3 regions of the Desulfoluna sp. HI9BLuna genome follow, and region 1 is predicted to be linked to each of the others. Evidence: riboswitches for the same ligand, from Rfam matches in the RefSeq annotation. Region 1 holds a riboswitch; each other region holds the start of a gene.
What was found. A riboswitch is a leader RNA that binds a small molecule or an ion and turns the genes downstream of it on or off. The one in region 1 is predicted to bind cobalamin.

Region 1 (7,237 bases):
GGGGCTGTCACCAGATTGTGAAGAGTCGAAAGAACCGCCAGGAGAGAGGAAGGGGCGGTGGCCACAGGGCAGAATGAGTCGACGAGCCGGGGTCACCGCCTCTTTTTGCGGCCCATGGAGAGGCCGTGTTTTTTGAGCTTTCGCACCACGCTGGACTGGTCGATCCCCAGGTAGTCCCCCACCTCCCGGGTGGTCCGGTGCATGGAGACCGCCTGCCTGAGAAGCTCTTTTTCAAAGGCGTCCATCTTTCCCTTGAGGTCTTTCTGTGGCTCGTCGTACCCAACCGTCCTCCCGCGCGGGAGACAGGGGGAGGCCTCGGGCAAGTCGACCTCCCCAAGCACCACGATCTGGCGGGCAATGTTCTTGAGCTCCCGCACATTGCCGGGAAAGGGGTAGTCGTACAACTGGTCGAGGAGGCTCTGGGAGGGGTAACGGCACAGCCGGTATTGGCAGTTGTACCGCTCGATGTAATGATCCAGGAGCCCTGCGATGTCTTCGGGACGTTGCCGCAGGGACGGAATGGTGAGGGAAAATCCGTTGAGTCGGTAGTAGAGGTCCTCGCGAAAGAGTCCCTGCGTCACCAGGTCTTTAAGGTCACAGTTGGTGGCGGCCACCACCGTGCAGTCCACCTTCTGCACCCGGGTGCTGCCCAGGCGCGTCACCTCAAAGTCGTCTAAGTACTTGAGGAGCTTGGCCTGGAGGGCCAGGGGCAGGGTCCCGATCTCGTCAAGGAACAGGGTCCCGCCGTGGGCCGCCTCAAACAAGCCCTCTTTCCCCTGGGCCCTGGCGCTGGTAAAGGCGCCCCCGTCGTACCCGAAGAGCTCGGACTCCAACAGGTTTTCGGGTACGGCCGCGCAGTTCAGCTGCACAAAGGGGTGCTCCCTGCGCCTGCTCTTTTCATGGATCAACCGGGCAAGGAGCCCTTTGCCGGTCCCCGACTCTCCCAGGACCAAAAGGCGTGAGACCCCGGCATCGGCCAGCTTAAAGCTCCGCTTCAACAAACGTCGGTACAACGGGCTTTTGGCCACCACCTCGTACCTGCCGAGGGAGACCACCCCGGGATCCTCAAAGGACTCGCCGAAGCCTGACCGGATCCGGCTCACCTCGGAAAGGGCCGCCTCATCGCTTAAGTGGGATATCTCCTTCTCCTTGACAACGATGCGGACGATCTCACCACGCTCGTTGACATACGGGGTTCCGGTGTTGATGGTACGCACTCCCGTTCGAAGGGATGCCGCCTGGGTCACCCCCTGGCACCGACTGCGGAAGATGTCATGGGCCACGGAGCGATCGTAGAGGCCATTCTGGATCAGCTCAATATAACACCGGCCGATAAGAGAATCCGCCCGGATACCCCCGAGCTCCTCGGCTTTTTTGTTCACGGCGATCACACGGCCAAAGGCATCCCAGATCCAGATTCCGTCCGAAGACGAATGCAATATGTCCTCCATCCTCACCATCCCTGCATAAAACGAGGCAGGACTCCCCCAAATCCGGCCCATCAAACGAAAAAAATCACAAAAACCCGTTTCAAGACGAGGGAAATATATCTACTTCCGCCCACAGAGTCAATCGCCCTTTCCCCACACGGGAACGCCCAAGATAAAAAGGATAATAAATTGATTATATGACATATACTCACAGCACACCATTTTTCCCAACCCACACCGCCACCCCCTGTCAATTCTTGACAAAAATTATCAAGAATTACTCACATTGACTGTGTGCCCCCCATGATCACAGCAAGCCCCTGCCCATCCCCCTGAAAAAAGCAGGGCATTCCGCCCAGCCCAATCAGGGCACAACAGCCCCATGGCTTGTTGCATAAAGGGGCCTGTTACATACAGGAACGTCCTCAACATCTTGATGGTTGGAAGGCGATTCTCCGGTTCGGAAAGGGACTGGGGAGGAAGGAGCAGCTTTGAGGTGGCCCCCCGCGGCGGGAACGGCGCGGGGGGCCAGTGAATCGAAAAGGCTAACCCGGATATGTCATGGACCGAGTAAACCCATATTCAAGTTATCCTTTTGAAACGATTATTGTTTCATGAACTACCCGGATTAAAAGATCAACTCATACCCGAGCTTGTAGGTGCGGCCCAGGTCGTAGTATTCGTAGTGCTTTGACTTGTCGGGGGTGTTGTCCCCCCAGGTCACCACGGTGTCGTCGAACATGTTGTCCACGCCAAAAGTGAGGTACCCCTTCCAGCAGGCCAGCTTTCCGGCAAAATGAACCGGGTTGTAGCTGGGGAGATTTCTCTCCCGCTCCCGCAAGATATCCACGGCAAGGTTGAGGACCAGCGGTTCGGTGACATAGGACACCCCCACCGAGGTCTGGAATTCAGGGGCGGCCTGGTACTCTTCCCCATCGGTGTCTTCGGCCGTGGTATCGGCCAGGTAACCGGCCACATCCAGGGAGACGGCGTCCAGGAACGAGGCCTGGTTCACAAAGGGGTAAAAGGAGGTCTCCCACTCAACCCCCGTGGACTCGTAGTCGCCTGCGTTGAACTTGGTGGTTACCTTATCCACGGTTATGGACTCGATCTTGTCTTCGAAGGTCATATAAAAACACGCCAGGCGAACCCTCATGTAGTCGTTGTCGTACTTGATCCCGCCCTCGTAGGTCCAGCCGCTCTCGGGGTCGAGATCCGGGTTGCCCGTGAGGGCATCGCCCTTGTAGTACAGGTCGTTGAAGGTAGGTGCCTTGAATGCCTTTCCGGCGTTGGCAAAAAGGTTCAGGCCGGAGGAGACCCGGTAGGTGACCCCGGCAGAAGGCAGGAAGATGTCGTAGTCCTTGTTGTCACCGTTTCCATCGTAGATCAGCTGTTCACGAAACCCCAGCACCACGGTGAGGGAATCGGCAAAGGTCTTTTTCGTCTGCACAAAGGCTGAAATATCGTCCCGGTGGTGCCTGCCGTATTTTTCGCTGTAATCGGCACCCCGGTAGACATAGTCTCCTCCGGCGGTCAGCTCCACCCCGGCCAAGGTGGTCCGGTAATCCCCCTGCACCCCGTAGTTGTAGTTCTTGTTGCACTCATCGGTGAGCCCTTTACTGGTCAGCTCCTCGCGGTCCAGCTGGTCCAGATAGCCGAAGGCCTTGAGCCTGACGTGCTCTTTTTCAAATCGGATGTCGGCAAAGTGCTTGGCGTGCTCCTGCTCCGTTTCCTTATCCACACCGCCCGCATTTTTGTTTTTGGTGTACCCGGTGGTGCTGAGGCTTCCCAGGTAGTCGACGTAGAGGCCATCTGCCAGGGTGGCGTTGAGGTTGAGGCCGCCGCTATCCACAGCGTCCCGCGAGTAAAAATAATTATCGGAGGGGTCATCCGGGTAGGTGGTCTGGGAAATCTTGTCCACCGCGTCCAGGTGAGCGTAAGAGACCCCGACGTTCACACGGGGGCTGCTGAGCTCTGCGCTTGCCGTGCGATGCCCGTGGGAGCCTGCCTCCACGGACACGGATGCCTGGGTGGCCTTGGCGTTCTTGTTGGTGATGATGTTGACCACGCTGGCAAGGGCGTCGGCCCCGTATAAGGTGGAAGCCGCCCCTTTCATCACCTCCACCCGCTCGATCTGCTCCAGGGGGATCATGTCCAGGTCGTACCCCTGGCCGGCGGCACCCTGAACAGGGCAGCCGTTGACCAGGATCAGGGTGCCCTTGGAAATTCCCCGGGCCGTGATCTCACTGTTCATGCCGCCGAAGGAGACCCCCTGGGGCCCGAAGGACTTGTAGGAGAAGCCTCCTTTTCGCCTCAGGGCCTGGGCCAGGTTATTGGCTCCTGTCTCCATGAGCTCTTCCGATGAGTACATGGTGACAAACCGGGAGCTCTCTTTTTCCCCGGTGGGAAAGCGTTCTGCCGTGACCACGACTTCCCCCAAGGCGTCAGCGCCCTTTGCTGCTGAGGGCGCAACCCCCGCAGAGCATAAAAAAATGGCCGCCACACCCGTACAGGCCAGGTGTTTCACATGACGTTTCAGCATACCTCGTTCCTCACATTCTTTGATGATTAAATCAGCAGGCATGGAGAAAAGAGGCGTGCGTTTCCATCCGGTCCCCATGCATGCCCGGGAAAAGGGCGGCTCGCCCCATTCCCCAAACACCCGTAGCCAGAAAAGCCCGGCCACGGAAAAGCCACATACCGTGCGGGTCTTTTTCCCCCCGGCGCCGCCTGCGCCGGAGAACAAAAAAACCCACACAGATCAAAGCCTGTGTGGGATACCGTTTTCATTCCACAATGCACGTTTCCACCCTTATCCACGAGTGAAAAATCTACCCAGCTATTCAGGTAAGTCTTCTGACTTCCGGATCGATCTACTGGCCGCGCCTTCCCGTTGAGATTCAACAGTGGCGTTGATGCGGCGTTCGTCCCCGGTTACAGCGGCGGGCCCGTTCCTGATTTGCACAGGATTCCTTGTTATGCAGGCCACTGATCGGCCGGCACCTGAATATTATGTCCGAAATGGCCAGGGCCATTTCTAAAGAATGGGAGGAAAAGTATCCTACCGTCAGCGAGATGTCAACGCATTCGTGCCGTGCCAAGGAAAACAGGCCATGGCAGGCCCGTGATGAAAAGCCTCCCCCACGGCCTGCAACCGGCAATAGCCCGGTTCGCCCGAAGTGTGAGAAAATCAAACAGCAAACGCTGATTTACATTTTGCATTTTCAAAAAATGCTAACATTTTTATTGTGGCTATCCAAAATCATATATCATCCTTTTGGATGATTGCTTTCTCATGCAATATCCGGGGTAAGTTCTCCCCCCTCCTGCGGAGCCACGGTGAACCCCTCCGAGGCCCGAGAAAGTTCACCCGCACCTATCCCCCCGAAAAAAAACCAGAAATACACGCGACACAATCGCATTTGCCAATGTTACTTTTCAAGGAGTAGGAATATTGTCCGAGTCAAATCCTCACTTTTTTACTTTTTTCTGATTGACTGTCAGCACAAGTTGGGCTATTAGCTCTCGTGATTTTTATAAGATATTTCATAAAACATCATAACCCCTACGAAAGGACACAACACCCCCTGGCCGGGAATCTGGAAAAAAGATCGACGCACAGACAGGCAACCGCCTGCCTGCCATGTTCCCACACGCCTGCCCATTGACTCTTCACGACTCATCAACCAACCCTGAGAATCAAAAACCACCTCACCGCACCCCCTGAAGGGTTCCGCGCCTTTTCTTCGGATACGTGTGTCCCGGTTTTTCAACCCGTTGACAGCTTTTCACTAAAATACGTTGGACACCTTCCTGTCTTAAGCCATGGCATCGGCACGCTTTTCGACAGCCACCTCGATCTGCGGACTTGTGCGCGAAGTGTGGAGCCACACGTTTTTTTTGATCTTCGAAGCACCTCTTGATTAGGAGAATACCCCCATGAACACCCTGAAAACCATGACTCTTCAATCCAAGCTCATCCTGGGATTTACCACGGTACTGGGCCTGCTGGCCGCCACCACTCTGCTGGGAATCGTCACATTGAACAATGCATCCAACGGTTTTACGGAGTACCGGGAAATGGCCCGCAACGCCAACCTTTCCGGCCAGATTCAGGCCAATATGCTCATGACGCGGATGAACGTCAAAGAGTTCCTTATCTCTGGGAACGAGACCAACCGGGAAGAGTTCCTGGGGTACTATGAGAAGATGGATGATTTGCTGAAACGGGCAACCGGGAACATCAACCACCCTGACCGTGCCGCAAGAATCCGGGAGATCGACGCTTCCGTTAGCCGCTACAACGAAGCCTTCACCAAGGTGGTGAACCTTCAAAAGCAAGAAGAACAAATCATCGGAGACGTCCTGAACCCCAGGGGCAAGGCCATGGAAACCCTGCTCGCAGAGCTCCTGGAGTCGGCCAACCGGGAACGCGACACCGAAGTGACCTATGGAGCGGGGGTTGCCATGGAACACATGCTCATCGGCCGGGTTCACAGGACCGCCTTTTTCGTCAGCAATGCCCGGTCCGATGCCGACCGGGTGGCCTCCGAATTCGATTTGATGCAAGAGGCCCTGGACCACCTTGCAAAGACAGAGGCCCACACCACGGCTCTTTCCAACATCCAAAAAGAGAAAGACCTTTACCTGCAAGGTTTTGCCCAGGCCCTTTCCCTTCGAAACACCCGCAACCAGGTCATTGAGGGCACCCTGGACCGTATCGGCCCCGAAGTGGCAGACCTTATCGATGAAATTAAACTCGACATCAAGGGGGTCCAGGATCAGATCGGCCCCCGCCTGAAGGCATCCAACCACCGGGGGATCGTCCTGATCATCGTCATGAGCGCAGGGGCCCTGCTCATAGGCGTTCTCGTTGTCATCGGCCTGACCCGCAGCGTCTTGAGGCAGCTGGGCTGCGACCCCGCAGAAATCGCGAAGGTGGCCCGCAACATTTCCGGAGGCAACTTCCTCATCACCTTCACCTACGACAGGAACAACGAGCTCCACGGCGTTTACAAAGACATGGAAACCATGGCCATCAAACTCCGGGAAACCTTCTCCAATATCCGGTCCGGGGTACACACCCTCACCTCCGCCACCGAAGAACTCGGCACCGTGTCGACCCAGATGGTATCCGGCTCGGCCGAGACCTCCGGCAAATCCAACGCCGTGGCCGCAGCAGCAGAGAAAATGAGTGCCAACATGAACTCGGTTTCCGCTGCAACAGAGCAGTCCGCCACAAACATCAACATGGTGGCCGCCGCCCTGGAAGAAATGACCACCACCATCAATGAAATCGGCAGCAACACGGCCACGGCCCGAGGAATCAACGACGACGCGGTTGTCCTCTCCCGCAGGGCTTCCACCAAGGTCGATGCCCTGGGACAATCGGCCCATGAAATCGGCCAGGTCACCGAAGCCATCAAGGAGATCTCCGAGCAGACCAACCTCCTTGCATTAAACGCAACCATCGAGGCCGCACGGGCCGGTGAAGCGGGCAAAGGCTTTGCCGTGGTGGCAGGAGAGATCAAGGAGCTGGCGGTACAGACCTCCGAGGCAACCCACAAGATCAAGACCCGCATCGACGGGATCCAGGGCGCAACCAGTGACGCCATCGTAGAGATCCAGGGCATCTCCGATGTCATCACCAAGTTGAATGAACTGGTTACCACCATTGCCTCGGCCATTGAGGAGCAGTCGGTCACAAGCAAGGAGATCGCCGATAACATTGCCCAGGCCTCCAAAGGAAACCAGGACATCACAGAGAGCATCGCCCATAGCGCTGTTGTGGCAGGCGACATCACCCA
Region 2 (7,237 bases), 230 kb from region 1:
TGGGCATTTCATGGGGCTGTAAGATATCCGTTGCGTATCCATCGACGGCAATGTCTGCGGTGGATGTGCACAGGTTGAGGAAAAATACCACCATGAGTACTTTGTCAAGCTGGGTTTGGGGATCCAGAAACGCCAGAACGGGCAATGCAAGGCAGGTCAGGATCATGAAAGGGGCAAACCAGCTTTTACGGCGCCCCAGCCAGGGAAAGTGCCAGCGGTCAACCTGTGATGCGTAGAGAAATTTTAAGGCCCAGGGGCTGTATACCAAAACAGAAAAGCCGATTTCACTGAGACCGAACCCCTGCTTCCGCATGAGAATTGGCAGCAGAACCCAGGTTAAGCCGGTATAGATGTTCTGCAGCATGTACATGACAAACAAAAGAGTCATTTTAAACTGGATGGTTGGGTGCTTCATGATGGGTATAAGGCCTTTCTGGCTATGTCCAATTCCATGGGCATCATGGGGGTTTGAATGGTCTGGCTGCGGACTGTTTGAAAGCCGGTACGGACCATGGCGCCTGCGATAACGCCCTGGTTCATGCCGAAATCATGGCCCATGAGCGCTGAGGGAAGCTGGTCCAGCACATAGTGTCCGGGCTGTGTGCGTTCACAGGTCAGTCCATCGGCGATGCTGACAAAGTAACCTCCTGGATTTAGGGATTCATATATTTTTTGTATAAGGCTGTCAATGTTCGGTTCGGCAAAGTTGAGTGTTGTGCTTGCCCATATCAGGTCGTATTTTCCGCCAATGGGGTCCTCGTTGTAATCACCCCCCATGGTCGTGATGCGATTTTCCATGTGGTGCTCTTTGATGAACTGCTCAGCAATACGGGCAACGGCCGGTTGATCAAAGATGACTCCGTTCATGGTGGGGTGTGCTTTGACAAGGGCTATCCCTATGATCCCGGGGCCTCCCCCCAAATCCAGCATGGTTTTAAACGAGGAAAATTCCGGAATGGCCGAGACAATCTCAACGGCTTGTTGGGCTGCCCCGGCTCTCTGGTAGTTGGCCATTGACACGGCATACCGGGCCCAGACCTCTTCATCTCCCATGTCTGTCTCTTTTGAGGGCAGGGGAGGACCTTTTTTGACCAGCGCTGAGAGATCGGCAATGGCACGTTCCCGCATGGACGCTATTTGCCTGAGCATGTCGCTGAAGCATGTCGGGCTCCCTTCCACAAGGGAGGTTTGTGTAAAAGGCGTGTTCTGGTATAGATGGTTGCTTTTTGTCACCAAGCCCATGGCTGTGAGGCCATTTAAAAAGAGCCTGGTATTTTCGAGGTGGGTTCCCAGGGCCTCAGCCACCTCACGGGATGATCTGGGTTCCTTCAGCTGATTAAACACCTTCAGCTCCATGCCGACGAACAGAAGCTTTGATTGAACCGGGCCCGTCATTATTTCATACAGCGTGCTAAAATCTGCGTCTATTTTCGGGGAATAGGGCATGATGCCGCTCCTTATGTAAGTCTCTATTGTTACGTAGAAAGCCTAAATGCGAGGCCTTTGCCTGGCCTGGGGATCGTGAGGGCCGAGTGCTCCGGTAGGTGGAAAAGAGGGGCACCCGGCTTGTTCGTAGGGCAAGAATATCGCCTTGAAAACGGCAACTTACTTTTTGCGCCCAGAGACGTCGGTGTTTAAAAGTAATAACTGGTCGTAATGCCGATTGTTCTGGGGTCGCCATCCTGGACCAGCTCGCCAAGGCCCATGGCGCTGTTGTCGAACAGAGCCGTGACGTATTCTTCATCCAGCAGGTTTTTGCTCCAGACTTCCACCTTCCAGCTCTCGGCTTCGTACCCAAAGCGAAGGTTTACGATCTCGTATGCTTCCTGTTTGGTGTTGTTTTTGGGGTCTCCGTAAAACTCACCTGTGCCGAGGAGTTCCGCCCTTGTGAACAATCCATTTTCAAGGAAATAGGATGCGCCCAGGTTGTAGGTGTACTGCGGGACATTGGGGAGGCTGTTTCCGTCAAAATCATAAAAAGAGCCGTCCTGTTGCAGGGCCTTCCAGTCGTCGAACTCTGATTTGACGTACCCAAAGCCGGAGAACAGGTCCAGGCCGGGAAGGGGGCGGGCCTGAACTTCCAGTTCCACGCCCATGCAATGGGCCTTTGCCGCGTTGTTTATGGACGTGCCTGCGGCAAAGGACCACTCCACCACCTGTTTGTCGTCGATATCGATGTAAAAGGCAGCCAGGTTGGCAATGAGCCGCTCATTCAGCCACGATGTCTTGATACCTGCCTCGTAGTTCCAGGTGTATTCGGGATCATAATAGAACGCCTCTTTATCGCTGGGCATGTAGCCATAGTTGTACCCGCCGACCATGTACCCTTTGGACGCCGTGGTATACGCCATGACATTGCCGGTAAGGTCATAGGCAATGGAGAACTTCGGGAGCCACTCATTGTAATCCAGCTTTTTGTCCTGATCGATGACCCCGGCCCCGCCTTTGCCCGTCATGGTTCCGTGCAGTTGCTGATGGTCAAATCTCAGGCCTGCCGTCAGGTGCATTTTATCCAACACCGTGACCGTGCACTGTCCGAATCCTGCATACCCGTCGATGTCGATATCGGTGTCGGCCTTCATGGCCCAGGCTTTTCTCTCGCTTGTTACTTCGGTTTCCTCCTTGAACCCGTATATTCCCGCGAGCCATTGAAAGGGCCCTTGGTTGTCCGGGGAGAACAGCCTGACCTCCTGGCTCATATGGTCGATGCTGTATTTGTTTGGCGAAGCCCCCCAGTTGAGGGGGCCCAGGTCATTGGTGCAGTCCATATCGGTGCTGTAGCTGTGGGAATAGTTCCGTAGCCCGGTGACGGAGGTCATGTTGAAGGACTCGCCGGAATACTTCATGTTCAGTGTCTGGCCGTTGCCTTCCTGGCGGGAGTACTCATCGGCGTCGTTGTGGCTGATGGTGTTATAATCCGTTGCATACGGTCCTGTGCGGTACCTGTAGGAGTTCTGCTGGTCATCGGTGTCCATGAAATCGGCTGTGAAGGACAGGTCCCACTGATCCGTGGGGGTCCACCTCAGGGTGGCGCGGCCGTTCTTCTGGTCTTTTTCAGCGCTTTTATCATCGCCGTTGCATGTGTTTGTGATGAAGCCGTCGGAGATACTTGCTTGAGCCGCAACGCCCAGATAGAGGGTGTTTTCGATAATGGGTCCGCTTGCGTTCATCCCGGCCCGCCAGGAGTCGTAGCTGCTGTATTCGGTGAAAAGCTTTCCCTTGAACTCATTGTCCGGCTGCCTGGTCACAAGGTTGATGACGCCGGATTCACTGTTTCGACCGTACAGGGTCCCTTGGGGGCCCCGCAAAACCTCAGCCCTTTCAAGGTCGAGCAGTTCGGTGTTGTACATGTAATGCAGCGGGAAATTGACCCCGTCCACATAAAACCCGGTGGGAGAGTAAATGGAGGTTGTAAAGGAGGAGACACCCCTTAAAACCAATAAATTCTCCGCCGAGGATTCGTTCATGAACAGGTTGGGGACATAGCGAACAAGATCACTCATGTCCTTGCTGCCGGAATCTTCGATGTCGGTGCCGGTGAAGACGGACAGACTCATGGGGACATCCTGAACATGCTCTTCTACTTTTTGGGCCGTAACCGTTACGGGCTCAAGCCGAAAAGGTGACGATTCTTTTTTCTGCTCCTGTGCCATCGCCAAAGACGCTGATAATGGGGATAGAGCCACCAGTACAACGAGCAGCGACGCCATAAAACCCTTTGGAAATCGATCTCTGTTTCTATTCATGACCTGTTCCTTAAAGCTGAATCTGTTACGAGTGATGGGCCTGAACTTAAGGGGCAAACCGCAGTTCAGCGCATCAGAGTTGCCCTTGCAGCCTCGTTGCCACAAGGCGCTGATGACGGATCATCAGAGTGGGCACCCGGCTCCTTTGAAGGGTGAAAAACGATAAAAATAAAGCCATCATGTAATGGTATAGCCGCAATATAGCGCCGCTGTTCATGGGGTGAAATGGGGGTGGTATGACCGAAACGGATTCTTGCATGACCTGGATGGATTTTTGAACGGAATCGGCTTTGACGGAGGCAGTCTTCCTCGGTGTGCTGTTGCCTGATTTTTGCCTTAGCCGTGCTTCGGCCCAAAGCAAAGGGGGCTCAGGCTTCCGGGAAAAGAGGAGGCTTAAGGCATGGCGCTGAAGCATGTGTTGCTTCGGTAAATACTCGGCCTGATGCCGAATTTGGTTTTAAAGGCATCGGAGAATCGCCCCGCGTCCATATAGCCAACTTGATACGATATCTCCTTGATATTCATGTTGCCCTCTTCCAGAAGCTGGCGGGCTCTCTCCATCCGATGCTCATGTAAATAGCCGAAGGCCGTTTGCCCACAGACCTGCCTGAACCCGTGCTTGAGCTTGAAATCATTCAGCCCGACTCGACTGGCAAGTTCCAGCAGTGATGGCGGGGTCTGCATATTCTCGACGATAATGCCCATGGCCTCATGGACACGGTCTATATCGGAAGGGCGAAGCGGAGCGGTTTTTTTTATGCTGTTTCTGGCAATGGCAGCCTGTTCAAGTTGAAGCGATATCAACTCAAGGGCCTTGCTTTCGAGGAAGACTCGTTTGATCAGGCCCTGATACGGGCAATTGAGAAGCTGGTGAAGGGCGGTTTGCATGGCAGGGGGCATGGAGCCCGCATAGTGGTAATGGGTCTTGGGGCACCCCTCCATAACAGCCCGGAGATCGGCGGGGGCTTGCTCCATATCCCCCCGGGAGAACATGCCCAACACGACCGGGTCGACCTGGATGTGGAGCATGTGAACGGGTTTTTCAGGGGGAAATTGGCTGTACCCTTGGGAATTTGGAAAACAGGATACGGTGCATGTGCCTGTTTCTGCCTGGATGATTGTCGGCTTGGGTTTCCCCAGGTTGACTATGGATCGGCCGCTTCCTGAGAGTACAAAGCAAAAGAGCAGTGGGGACCGCTCCATTTCGAAATGGGAGGTCACGCCTTCGGCATAGGTTGCCTTGGTAAGAATCAAGGAGAGCCCGGGCCTTAGGGGGATCTCTTTGGTCCATCCCTTCTCACCGTTTTCGGGCCGCCTCAGTTCAAGGTCCATATGATCTGAAACGATGTCGTCGGAACGTTGATGCCTTAATTCGGAGTCCATGCAGCACACCCTTTACACACGGTTTGTTTAAAAACGTAGCCCGCATGGTGTCTGAATGGCGGCAAAGGAGTGATATCAAAACATCGTGTGACGTGCTTTATTGCCTGGCGGGTGCCGATACCTCCGGTATGTGCTCAGGCAATAAAAAACCCACACAGGATCTTGCCTGTGTGGGTTACCGTTTTTCATACCACAACAACGTCATCACTTTGGTGCCATAAAGTGATGACACATCTCCATTCAGGTAAGTCTTCTGACTCCCGGATCATCCTACTGGCTGCGCCTTCCCGTCACAGTGTGGCAGTGGCCGTGTGCAGCGTTCGTCCCCGGTTACAGCGGCGGGCCCGTTCCTGATTTTCACAGGATTCCTTGTTATACTGATTTTATTCAGTACCTGAAGTCAGGGCCGAAGCAAATATCGAAGAAACCAAATGAAACCCTCCGGCTGCGTGGTGAGTCACCAGCGCGTTGCCCACGGTGTTCGGGTTACTTCATCACGGCATTCCCAGGGAATGTGTTCTTATCTGCTTGGGCCCCTGTATGTCTGCCAGAATACATTGTCGAAGAGGGGATATCCCATCGGCTGATCATGAACTGCACATAAAAAAGGCAATCGGCATCATAATCCTTTGCCAACAATTATTCTGGATTTATTGAATTGTCATTACATGAGGGGTTTATGGATGTCAAACGGAAAAGGTTCTGGCTAGGTGAAGATTTGTATTTGGATATGTGGTGAGCATCATGTGGTCTCGTTTATGTGGGAGTGGCGGGGGGGCTGGTGAGGCAGGTGGAGCTATGCACTCTTCGGCTTAGGAATCCTTATGCTGAGCGGGAGATTATCGACGTTTAAAGAGGCAGAAATTGGTAGGACGCTTTATCTTTTACGTTTGCCCAATGTCAAGGCCCTCCTCTTTTTCTGACGCAGCGGGAGGCAATTGCCTTTGAGATCAGTGTCGTGGGGCTGTTTTTAGGTGGCCTGGGGCTGGTTGTTCATGTTGCGTTTACACCCTTTTACCTTGGTAGGCCGTATGCGGGGCGGGTAACAACTATATCTGTTACTCCGACGGGATGAAGCATATCGTGAAATGTGTAGGTGCGACCCATTCATTCCCGTATCTTTCGATACGGGCTTGATGCGTTGCGGGAAAATTTCCATAGTGCTGAGCAGATTCTGAAACCAAAGCATCCAAAAACGTTGAAATAAAAGGACTGCGAACCTTTAGATTACAAAGAACATCTGCTCAAATGGTCACGTGAGGTATTTCTATTCCTGTACAGATATCAATAATATTACTTATTGATTAAGTTGATTCCAAATTTTGTATATGCATTTTTGGTTTTTAGGGGGATATTCGAATCGGTGACTAAAAGATCCACTTTAGAAATATCGCTCACTTTGATAAGAGATGTCGATTCCAACTTACTGCTGTCGGCAATAATGATTGCTTTTTGGCTAATATCTAAAAGTTTTTTTTGAATCTGAACCTCTTCCAAGGGATAGTCTGTAATTCCTGTTTTCAGAGAGAAGCTGCTGACACTTATAAATGCTTTATCTATAATAAATTCATCTAATATTCTTTCGGTTATTTTTCCGAAAAATGCTTGCTCTTTTACATTCAATATCCCACCAGCAAGAATGACATTAAACCCTTCAATATCCGATAATTTATTTATAATGGTTAATGAATTCGATATGACAGTTAGTTTTTTAAATTTTTTTGTTATCAATTTTGCAATTGCAAGGTTTGTGGTGCTGTCATTTAGAGCGATTGAATCTCCTTCTTCAATAAGTTTTACCGCAATTTTTGCAATTTCGGCCTTTTCTTCTAACGATCTCTTTTCTCTATTAGAACGACTAAAACTCTTGACTTTCGCTTTATTCAATATGGCTCCGCCATATACTTTTTTTATGATATCGTCGCTTTCTAACGCCTCTAAATCTCTTCTGACTGTCTGCAGAGATACATTGAAAAGTTCTGTCAGGTAGGAGACTTCTATCTGTCCTTTTTCTTCTAATAACTGTATGATTTTTTGTTTGCGTTCTTCGACTAACAAATAAAGACCTCATTTTTCTTTAAACTATGAAATTTAGCGCAATTTGAGTT
Region 3 (7,237 bases), 2.7 Mb from region 1:
AGGTCTTTTTTGTACTCTGCCTCGCTCTTCTCCGATGCGGCGTAGATACGTTCGCCTTGCTCCAGGGTCTTTCCCAGGAGAGCCCAGGAGTCGTAGAGCCGTTTTTCAAAGGCCAGGGTACCGGCCATGGGATGGGGCGCATCTGCCCCGAAGAAAAGCGCCCCTTCCTCGGAGACCCTGATCCCCCGCGGGGTCTCTTCCAGAAGCCCCAATACACACAAGGCCGCAAGGGCACGGGCCCCCAAGGATGGGTCCCACCCCACCTTGCGGCAGAGTTCCTCTGCCGTCACAGGTTCAGCGCCCACGATCTCGAACACCCCGGCGTCAAAGGCTGCCTCAAGCAACCGATACTGGCGATACCCCGTGAGCACGTTTTTGAACTTCAAATACGGTGTCATCTCACCCATCCATTCTCCAAAAATCACATACAAAAATACCCCTGCATGGCGTCATGCAGGGGCATCGTATCACAACCGGTTACAAAAATAACATTACCCTTTGGTGTGGGGATCCTTGATGGCCACCTCGTCGAAGGTAAGCACATCGGCCAGGATGCGGGTGGAGGCGTCCAGGAGCTCCATGGTCAGGGCCGCCCCTGTGCCCTCGCCCAGGCGAAAGCCCAGGTCCAGGAGGGGATCCACGCCCAGGTGATCATGCATGAAGGTGTGCCCCACCTCCACCGAACGATGGCTGGCAAAGAGGTACTCCTTGGCCGTGGGGGCCAGATCCCCTGCAATCAGGGCCCCTGCCGTGGAGATGAACCCGTCGCACACCACCGGGACGCCGTGGGCCGCAGCCCCCAGGACAAGCCCTGCCAGGGCGCCGATTTCGTAGCCGCCCACCTTGGCCAACACATCCACGGGATCCTTGGGGTCGGGCTTGTTCACCTCGATCCCTTTTTTGATCACGTCGATTTTGCGCTGAAGGGCCTCATCGTTGATGCCCGTGCCCCGCCCGGTAAGGTCTTCCACCTTTTCCCCGGAGAGCACGGCGATAATGGCCGTGGAGGGGGTGGTGTTGCCGATCCCCATGTCCCCGGTGCCGAGCATGTCCAGCCCGCCTTCGGCCACGAGTTCGTTCACAATCTCAATGCCGGCCTCAATGGCTGCCACAGCCTGCTCGCGGGTCATGGCAGGCCCTTTGGTAAAGTTCTCGGTGCCCCTGGCCACCTTTTTATGGATGATGGGAAGAGACGGATCAAAATCGGCCTTGACGCCGATGTCGGCCGCCAGGGACTCGGCCCCGGCGTGCTTGGCCAGCACGTTGATGGAGGCGCCCTTGATCACGAAGTTGTGGACCATCTGCTCGGTGACCTCCTGGGGAAACAGGCTCACACCCTCCTCCACCACGCCGTGGTCTCCGGCACAGGTCACCACCACCTTCTTTTCGAGCTTCACATCGATTTTACCGGCAATGGCTGCAAGGCGGGCGGACAGGGGTTCCAGCACCCCAAGACTCCCCTGGGGCCGCGCCTGGTCGGCCAGGCGGGCAAGGGCAAGCGTCTCAATCCCGCGATCGATCCCCACAATGGAACCGATGGTCTTTTCGAGCAATGTCATTCAGAACCCCTCCTCAATCAATCCAGTCAAAACATGCGCCCCCATGATGCCAGTGGTTGGAGACATGGCACCATGGGGACCAAAATGGTCGTTCGTAACAAATCGTCTTTGTAACGATTCAACTTGCCTCCGGCAGGACCACCGGAGGCATTGTAAGCTGAATGGCTACACGTCAATAACCCGTACCGTTGATCACGGGCACAGCCCGTCAGCGAATGCGACAACCCGAGGTACGAGGGTTGGAGCATTCGCGAACCTGGGTTACCCCTTGTAGATCTTGTCGCCTTTGATGTCGGGCTGGAAAACCTCCATCCCTTTTTTCATGGCGCAGAAGTCACCGCACATGGTGCAGGTGTCTTCCTGCTCGGGGGTGCGCTCTGCACGGATGGACTTGGCCACCTCCGGGAAAAGGAGGTGTTTTTCCAGATCGTCCCAGCGCATCTCGCGACGGGCCATGGCAGCCAGCTTCTCGGTTTCGCGGCGGTTGGGGTACTTGGCGATATCTCCGATGCGGGTGGCAAGGCGGGTGGCGCGCACGCCCTCACGCACATCCTGAACCGTGGGCAGGGCCAGGTGCTCGGCGGGGGTGATGTAGCAGATAAGGTCTGCGCCGAAACGGGCGGAGCTGGCCGCGCCAATGGCCGCAGTGATGTGATCGTACCCGGCGCCGGTGTCGCAGGGGATGGGGCCGAGGACGTAGTAGGGGGCGTTGCCGCTCATACGCTTTTCAAGCATGATGTTGCCCTCGATCTCATCCAGGGGCACATGGCCGGGGCCTTCCACCATCATCTGGCAGCCCATCTCGCGACCTAGCTCGGCCAGCTCGCAGTTGATGATCATCTCGGCCATCTGGGCGCGGTCGTGGCTGTCGTGGATGGCACCTGCACGGATTCCGTTGCCAAGGGAAAGCACGGCGTCGTATTTTTTCATGAGGGCACAGACGCGGTCGAACTGCTCGTAAAGGGGGTTTTCACGCTTGGTGGCGTCCATCCAGGCCACCATGAAGGTGCCGCCCTTGGAGGCAAGACCGCCATACCGGAATCCCTGGGCGCGGAGGCGCTCAATGGTGTACTGGTTGATGCCGCAGTGGATGGCCATGAAGGAGAGGCCGTCGTCGAGCTGCTGCTCAATGAGATCGAAAAGGTATTCGGGGTCGAGCTTGGAGGGATCCTGATACTTGCGCCCGGTCTCCTTGAAGGCCTGATAAAGGGGCACGTTGCCCAGGGGAAGGTTGGTGGCTGCCAGCACCTCGCGGCGGACAAGGTCCAGGTCCCCCCCGGCGGAGAGTTCCATGAGGGTATCGGCGCCCTCTTCCTCTGCGGCCAGGGCTTTTTCGATCTCGCTCTTGATGTCGCAGATATCGGAGCTGGTCCCGATGGAGGCGTTTACCTTGGTACGGAGGCCGGTACCGATGCCCACGGCAGGGCCTTTGTGCTTGGGGTTGTTGGGGATAACGATCTCCCCTTTGGCCACCAGGTCACGGATGACCTCGGGGGCATGCCCCTCTTTTTCGGCAACCTGCTGCATCTGGGGGGAAACCACGCCCTCCCGGGCCAATTCAATCTGGGTCTTGTCTACAGCCATTGTATCTCTTCTCCTTACAAGCATATCGGCGGGCTCATAAATATAAAGTACCGCCACCATGATTCGTTCGGCCACCGACTCCGACGGCGCCCCGGCTCCACCCGGGAGATCACCCGATGCCGCCATGAAATCCGTCTGTCGAAAGAAAGCAAGGAGTACAAACAGACAGCGCCGGAATTTCATGATCATTCCCACCAGCACCAACCCGTGCCGGTGAAACGCACCGATTTCAGGCAATAAAAAAAGGGCTCTGAGGTACATAGATATACCTCAGAGCCCTTTGCCATCGAACTCGGTCACGTGAGTCTCATGCACGTCTTCTGACTTCCGGGGTAAGAGCTCCCGACGCGCCTTCCCGCCCCCCTTCAGGAGAGGCAGTGACCGCTGGCATCTCTTCACATGATGAGGAGAAACCAACCTGCGCCGGGCCACCCGGTTACAGCGGCGGGACCGTCACGGATTTTCACCGTAGTTCCGTTTGCATGACACCGTATGACAAATTGAATGTGTACCCTGTTACCGGGTACTGTCCATCCTCTACACGAAACCGGCAAAGGGCGTCAAGGGGAAAAAACTCCGACGACAAGGGTAGCGAAAAGCACCTTGAAGGCGGCGTGAGGATGCGCTTTGCCCATCAGGGCCTTAAAAAAGCATTCGTCCAAAGAGAACGTTTAAGAAACATTATCTAAGATTTCAGATAGTTGGCAAGACTGTTTTTACGCATTCTTTCACTTTATTCGAGCACCTTAAATGTACCGGCTGTTTCAGGGCATACCAATAGGCATCCCAAATTTTACGACTCCCCCAAAAGGGATTCCAATCTCGCCGCCCCATGTTCCTTCACAACTCCATTTGGCCTTTATTTTACAATGTTGAAGCTCCTCCTACCTACATTTCGGCCTCAGATTCATGAATGCGTAAAAACATAACGCCCTCGTTACGAATAAGCCTATATGGAAATAAAATATTGACATATAAGCGATATTTCCCCTATGAAATGGTGATAGTGGAATTAAGGAATATTTAACCAACTTTGGGGGAAATTCATGAATCAAGTGACAGGGATTTTTAAAAAAATCGCTTCGGGAAGCCTGGTACTGCAGATTGTGATCGGGATCATTGCAGGTGTCATCCTTGCTCAGGTATCACCGGATACGGCAAACTCCGCAGGCCTGTTCGGCAGCTTGTTCGTCAAAGCGCTTAAAGCCGTTGCACCCATCCTCGTTTTTGTCATCGTCGCCTCTTCCATTGCCAACCAGAAGCGCGGCACCCACACCAACATGCGCTCCATCATCGGCCTCTACCTGGTGGGAACCTTTATGGCGGCACTCGTAGCCGTCACCTTGAGTTTTCTCTTCCCCACCAACATGACCCTGGTGGCCACAGACACAGCAGCCACACCGCCCAACGGTATCGGGGAGGTTCTCAACACCCTTCTCTTCAAAATCGTGGACAACCCCATCAACGCCCTGGCTACGGGGAACTTCATCGGCATCCTTGCCTGGGCCATTGCCCTGGGCATCGCCTTCCAGCATACGGGTGAAGCAACCAAGACTTTCCTGCACGACGTCTCCAACGGCGTCTCCAGCATCGTCAAGCTGGTTATCCGGTTTGCCCCCCTGGGCATCTTTGGCCTGGTCTCACAGACCATCGCCACCACCGGCTTTGAAGCCCTTTCCGGCTACACCCACCTGCTTCAGGTTCTTTTGGGTGCCATGCTCATCATCGCACTCATCGTCAACCCGGCCATCGTCTTCTTCATGACCCGGCGCAACCCCTACCCTCTCGTGTTCACCTGCCTGCGTGAGAGCGGCGTCACCGCCTTCTTCACCCGCAGCTCCGCGGCCAACATCCCCGTGAACATGGACCTGTGCAAGCGCCTCGACCTCAACGAAGACACCTACTCCGTCTCCATTCCGCTGGGTGCCACCGTCAACATGGCCGGCGCCGCCATCACCATCACCGTGATGACCCTGGCTGCCGTCCACACCCTGAACATTCAGGTCGACATGGCAACGGCGCTTCTGCTGAGCATCATCGCCTCCGTCTCCGCCTGCGGGGCCTCCGGTGTGGCCGGTGGCTCGCTCCTCCTGATCCCCCTTGCCTGCAGCCTCTTCGGTGTTCCCAATGAGATCTCCATGCAGGTCGTGGCCGCCGGTTTCATCATCGGCGTCATCCAAGACTCCGCCGAAACCGCGCTGAACAGCTCCACCGACGTGCTGTTTACTGCTGCAGCGGATCTTAACGCCCGAAGCACCGCCGCAACTGAAACCGAAACCGAAACGGTTGCAGCCGCATAAGCTTCCGCGCTTAAAGAGACAACACAAAGGGCCCCATGGGAATCGTTCCCATGGGGCCCTTTTTATTGACGACTCATTTTTGATCGGACCCGACTCAGCGGGGCACCAGGGGACCGTTACAGGCTCGACGACTCAACCAGTTCAGGATCTCCGGGCTTCCAGGTTTTGTCGTAAAACGACTCCAGGGGGCCGTAGAGACGCAAAATCGTGTTCCACCCCTTGCCCGGCACGGTCTGGATCCAATTATTCTCCTGGCCTTTGGGTGGCTTCGGGCTGAAGTAGATATCGTATGATCCGTCCTTGCGCGGCTTCAGGCCTTTCCGAAGATTGTCGATGCCGGGAAAACGCTGGTCGGTCTGCAGCATGGCGCGGGTCTGGTTGTCATAGAGGGTAAAGGACCAGAAATTCTTGGCCGGTACGTCTTTGGGAAGGTTGATCTTGTAGGTCTTGCTTCCGTCAAGGGCGTTGCCATCCTTGTCGAGATAGGCAATGGCGTACTGCGAGCCCTTGCCCACGTTCTTTTTTGCCATGGCAGGGGTGATCCCCGTGGCATAAAAATGCATGTACACCCGGGAATCCAGCAACCGGGCACCATCCAAAAGAAAATCGTAGCGCCCCTTGATAAAGGGGTTTGTCCAGACACGCTCTCCCGGATAAAGGTAATGGCGTTGATCCCGGGGCACGGCCGTCAGGGCCCGTGCCGTCACCGAACCGACCTTGGCGGCATCGGTGAGAATGTTCTTCATGCGCTCGTCCGGTGCGAACTCTTTACCCTTTTCAATGCCGATGGAGGCAAGGAGCCCACGGATTTCAGGGTCAAGCCCTTGCACGGGTTCGGCCTGGATCTGCGCGTCGATCTCCTCCCAGAAATGAAAATCCATGCTGTGGATGGTGTTGTGGTAGGTACCGGATACATTCACGAATGCCATCTCCGGAGGGTTGCCCTTTTTTGACAGGGGGTAGATCCGAAACGCCTTTCTGGTTGCATCCACAGCCGGTTTGGGCGAGCCATCCACCTGAAATCCCCGCCAGATCACCCAATGCCCGTATGTGTCTGACCTTACCACATGGTACCCGTTCGGCACGTCCTTCCTGTAACCGGGCGGTACGATGAGCAATTTCCCACCCTCACCCTTATCCGGGCCCGCGTTGCCGAAATCCACGACATAGTGAAACCAGGCATCGTTGATGAACCCCAGCACATTGGGCGGAGTCTCAATGACCATGGGCTCCTCGCCAAGCTCCATCCAGGCCGCCATATATACCGACACGGTGTTCGGGGTCAGCCAGAGCGCTTTGGAGTCCATGAGATCTTCGAAGAGAAGGGCTGTGCTGTTTGCCGGTCCGAATGCCAGAAGCCCTTTTTCCATGGCATACATCGAGGCAATGGGAATGGTGGCCAGAAAGGCCTGGGTCGCACGCTGGAGATCAAGCTGGTCGTAAACCTTTTGGATCGTGGGCGCATCAGGCACCCCATCAAAACCGGTGAGCACCCCGATGGAGGTCTCCAGCTTGTCCGGCGTGGAAATGCCTGCGGGCACCTCGGTGGTCATCTTCATGGCAGCCTGCCCGGCCGAGGGCAGCCCAACCATGGTACAAAAAAACAACAAGGCGAAAACCGGCAACTTCGTGCTCATGACGTTTCTCCTTGATTCATGGGGTTATGGGTCGTTTTTTTCCTTTCCCGTCGCCCTTGGGGACACGGTTATACCAGTGAGATTAAGCATGGTGAGGCGAGGTTGTGACGGGCGGCATGGGGGAGACAAACCCAGAAGGGTTTATCATTAATTCAAG

Region 2: it holds a riboswitch for cobalamin, as region 1 does, so the genes downstream of both, ACOYW0_RS02795 (helix-turn-helix transcriptional regulator) here and ACOYW0_RS01975 (TonB-dependent receptor plug domain-containing protein) in region 1, are expected to answer to the same signal.
Region 3: it holds a riboswitch for cobalamin, as region 1 does, so the genes downstream of both, thiC (phosphomethylpyrimidine synthase ThiC) here and ACOYW0_RS01975 (TonB-dependent receptor plug domain-containing protein) in region 1, are expected to answer to the same signal.

The regions. Positions count from the first base shown of each region.
Region 1 covers NZ_CP186555.1:528,978-536,214, forward strand. The annotation lists gene ACOYW0_RS01970 (sigma-54 interaction domain-containing protein) at 93-1,451, opposite strand; gene ACOYW0_RS01975 (TonB-dependent receptor plug domain-containing protein) at 2,059-3,972, opposite strand; cobalamin riboswitch at 4,260-4,452, opposite strand; gene ACOYW0_RS01980 (methyl-accepting chemotaxis protein) at 5,370-7,237, shown strand, end outside.
Region 2 covers NZ_CP186555.1:758,329-765,565, reverse strand. The annotation lists gene ACOYW0_RS02810 (MFS transporter) at 1-415, opposite strand, end outside; gene ACOYW0_RS02805 (methyltransferase) at 412-1,446, opposite strand; gene ACOYW0_RS02800 (TonB-dependent receptor) at 1,635-3,653, opposite strand; gene ACOYW0_RS02795 (helix-turn-helix transcriptional regulator) at 4,140-5,129, opposite strand; cobalamin riboswitch at 5,356-5,542, opposite strand; gene ACOYW0_RS02790 (DeoR/GlpR family DNA-binding transcription regulator) at 6,423-7,187, opposite strand.
Region 3 covers NZ_CP186555.1:4,228,788-4,236,024, reverse strand. The annotation lists gene ACOYW0_RS17150 (methyltransferase) at 1-398, opposite strand, end outside; gene cobT (nicotinate-nucleotide--dimethylbenzimidazole phosphoribosyltransferase) at 492-1,559, opposite strand; gene thiC (phosphomethylpyrimidine synthase ThiC) at 1,821-3,143, opposite strand; cobalamin riboswitch at 3,437-3,662, opposite strand; gene sstT (serine/threonine transporter SstT) at 4,190-5,443, shown strand; gene ACOYW0_RS17130 (DUF1254 domain-containing protein) at 5,560-7,080, opposite strand.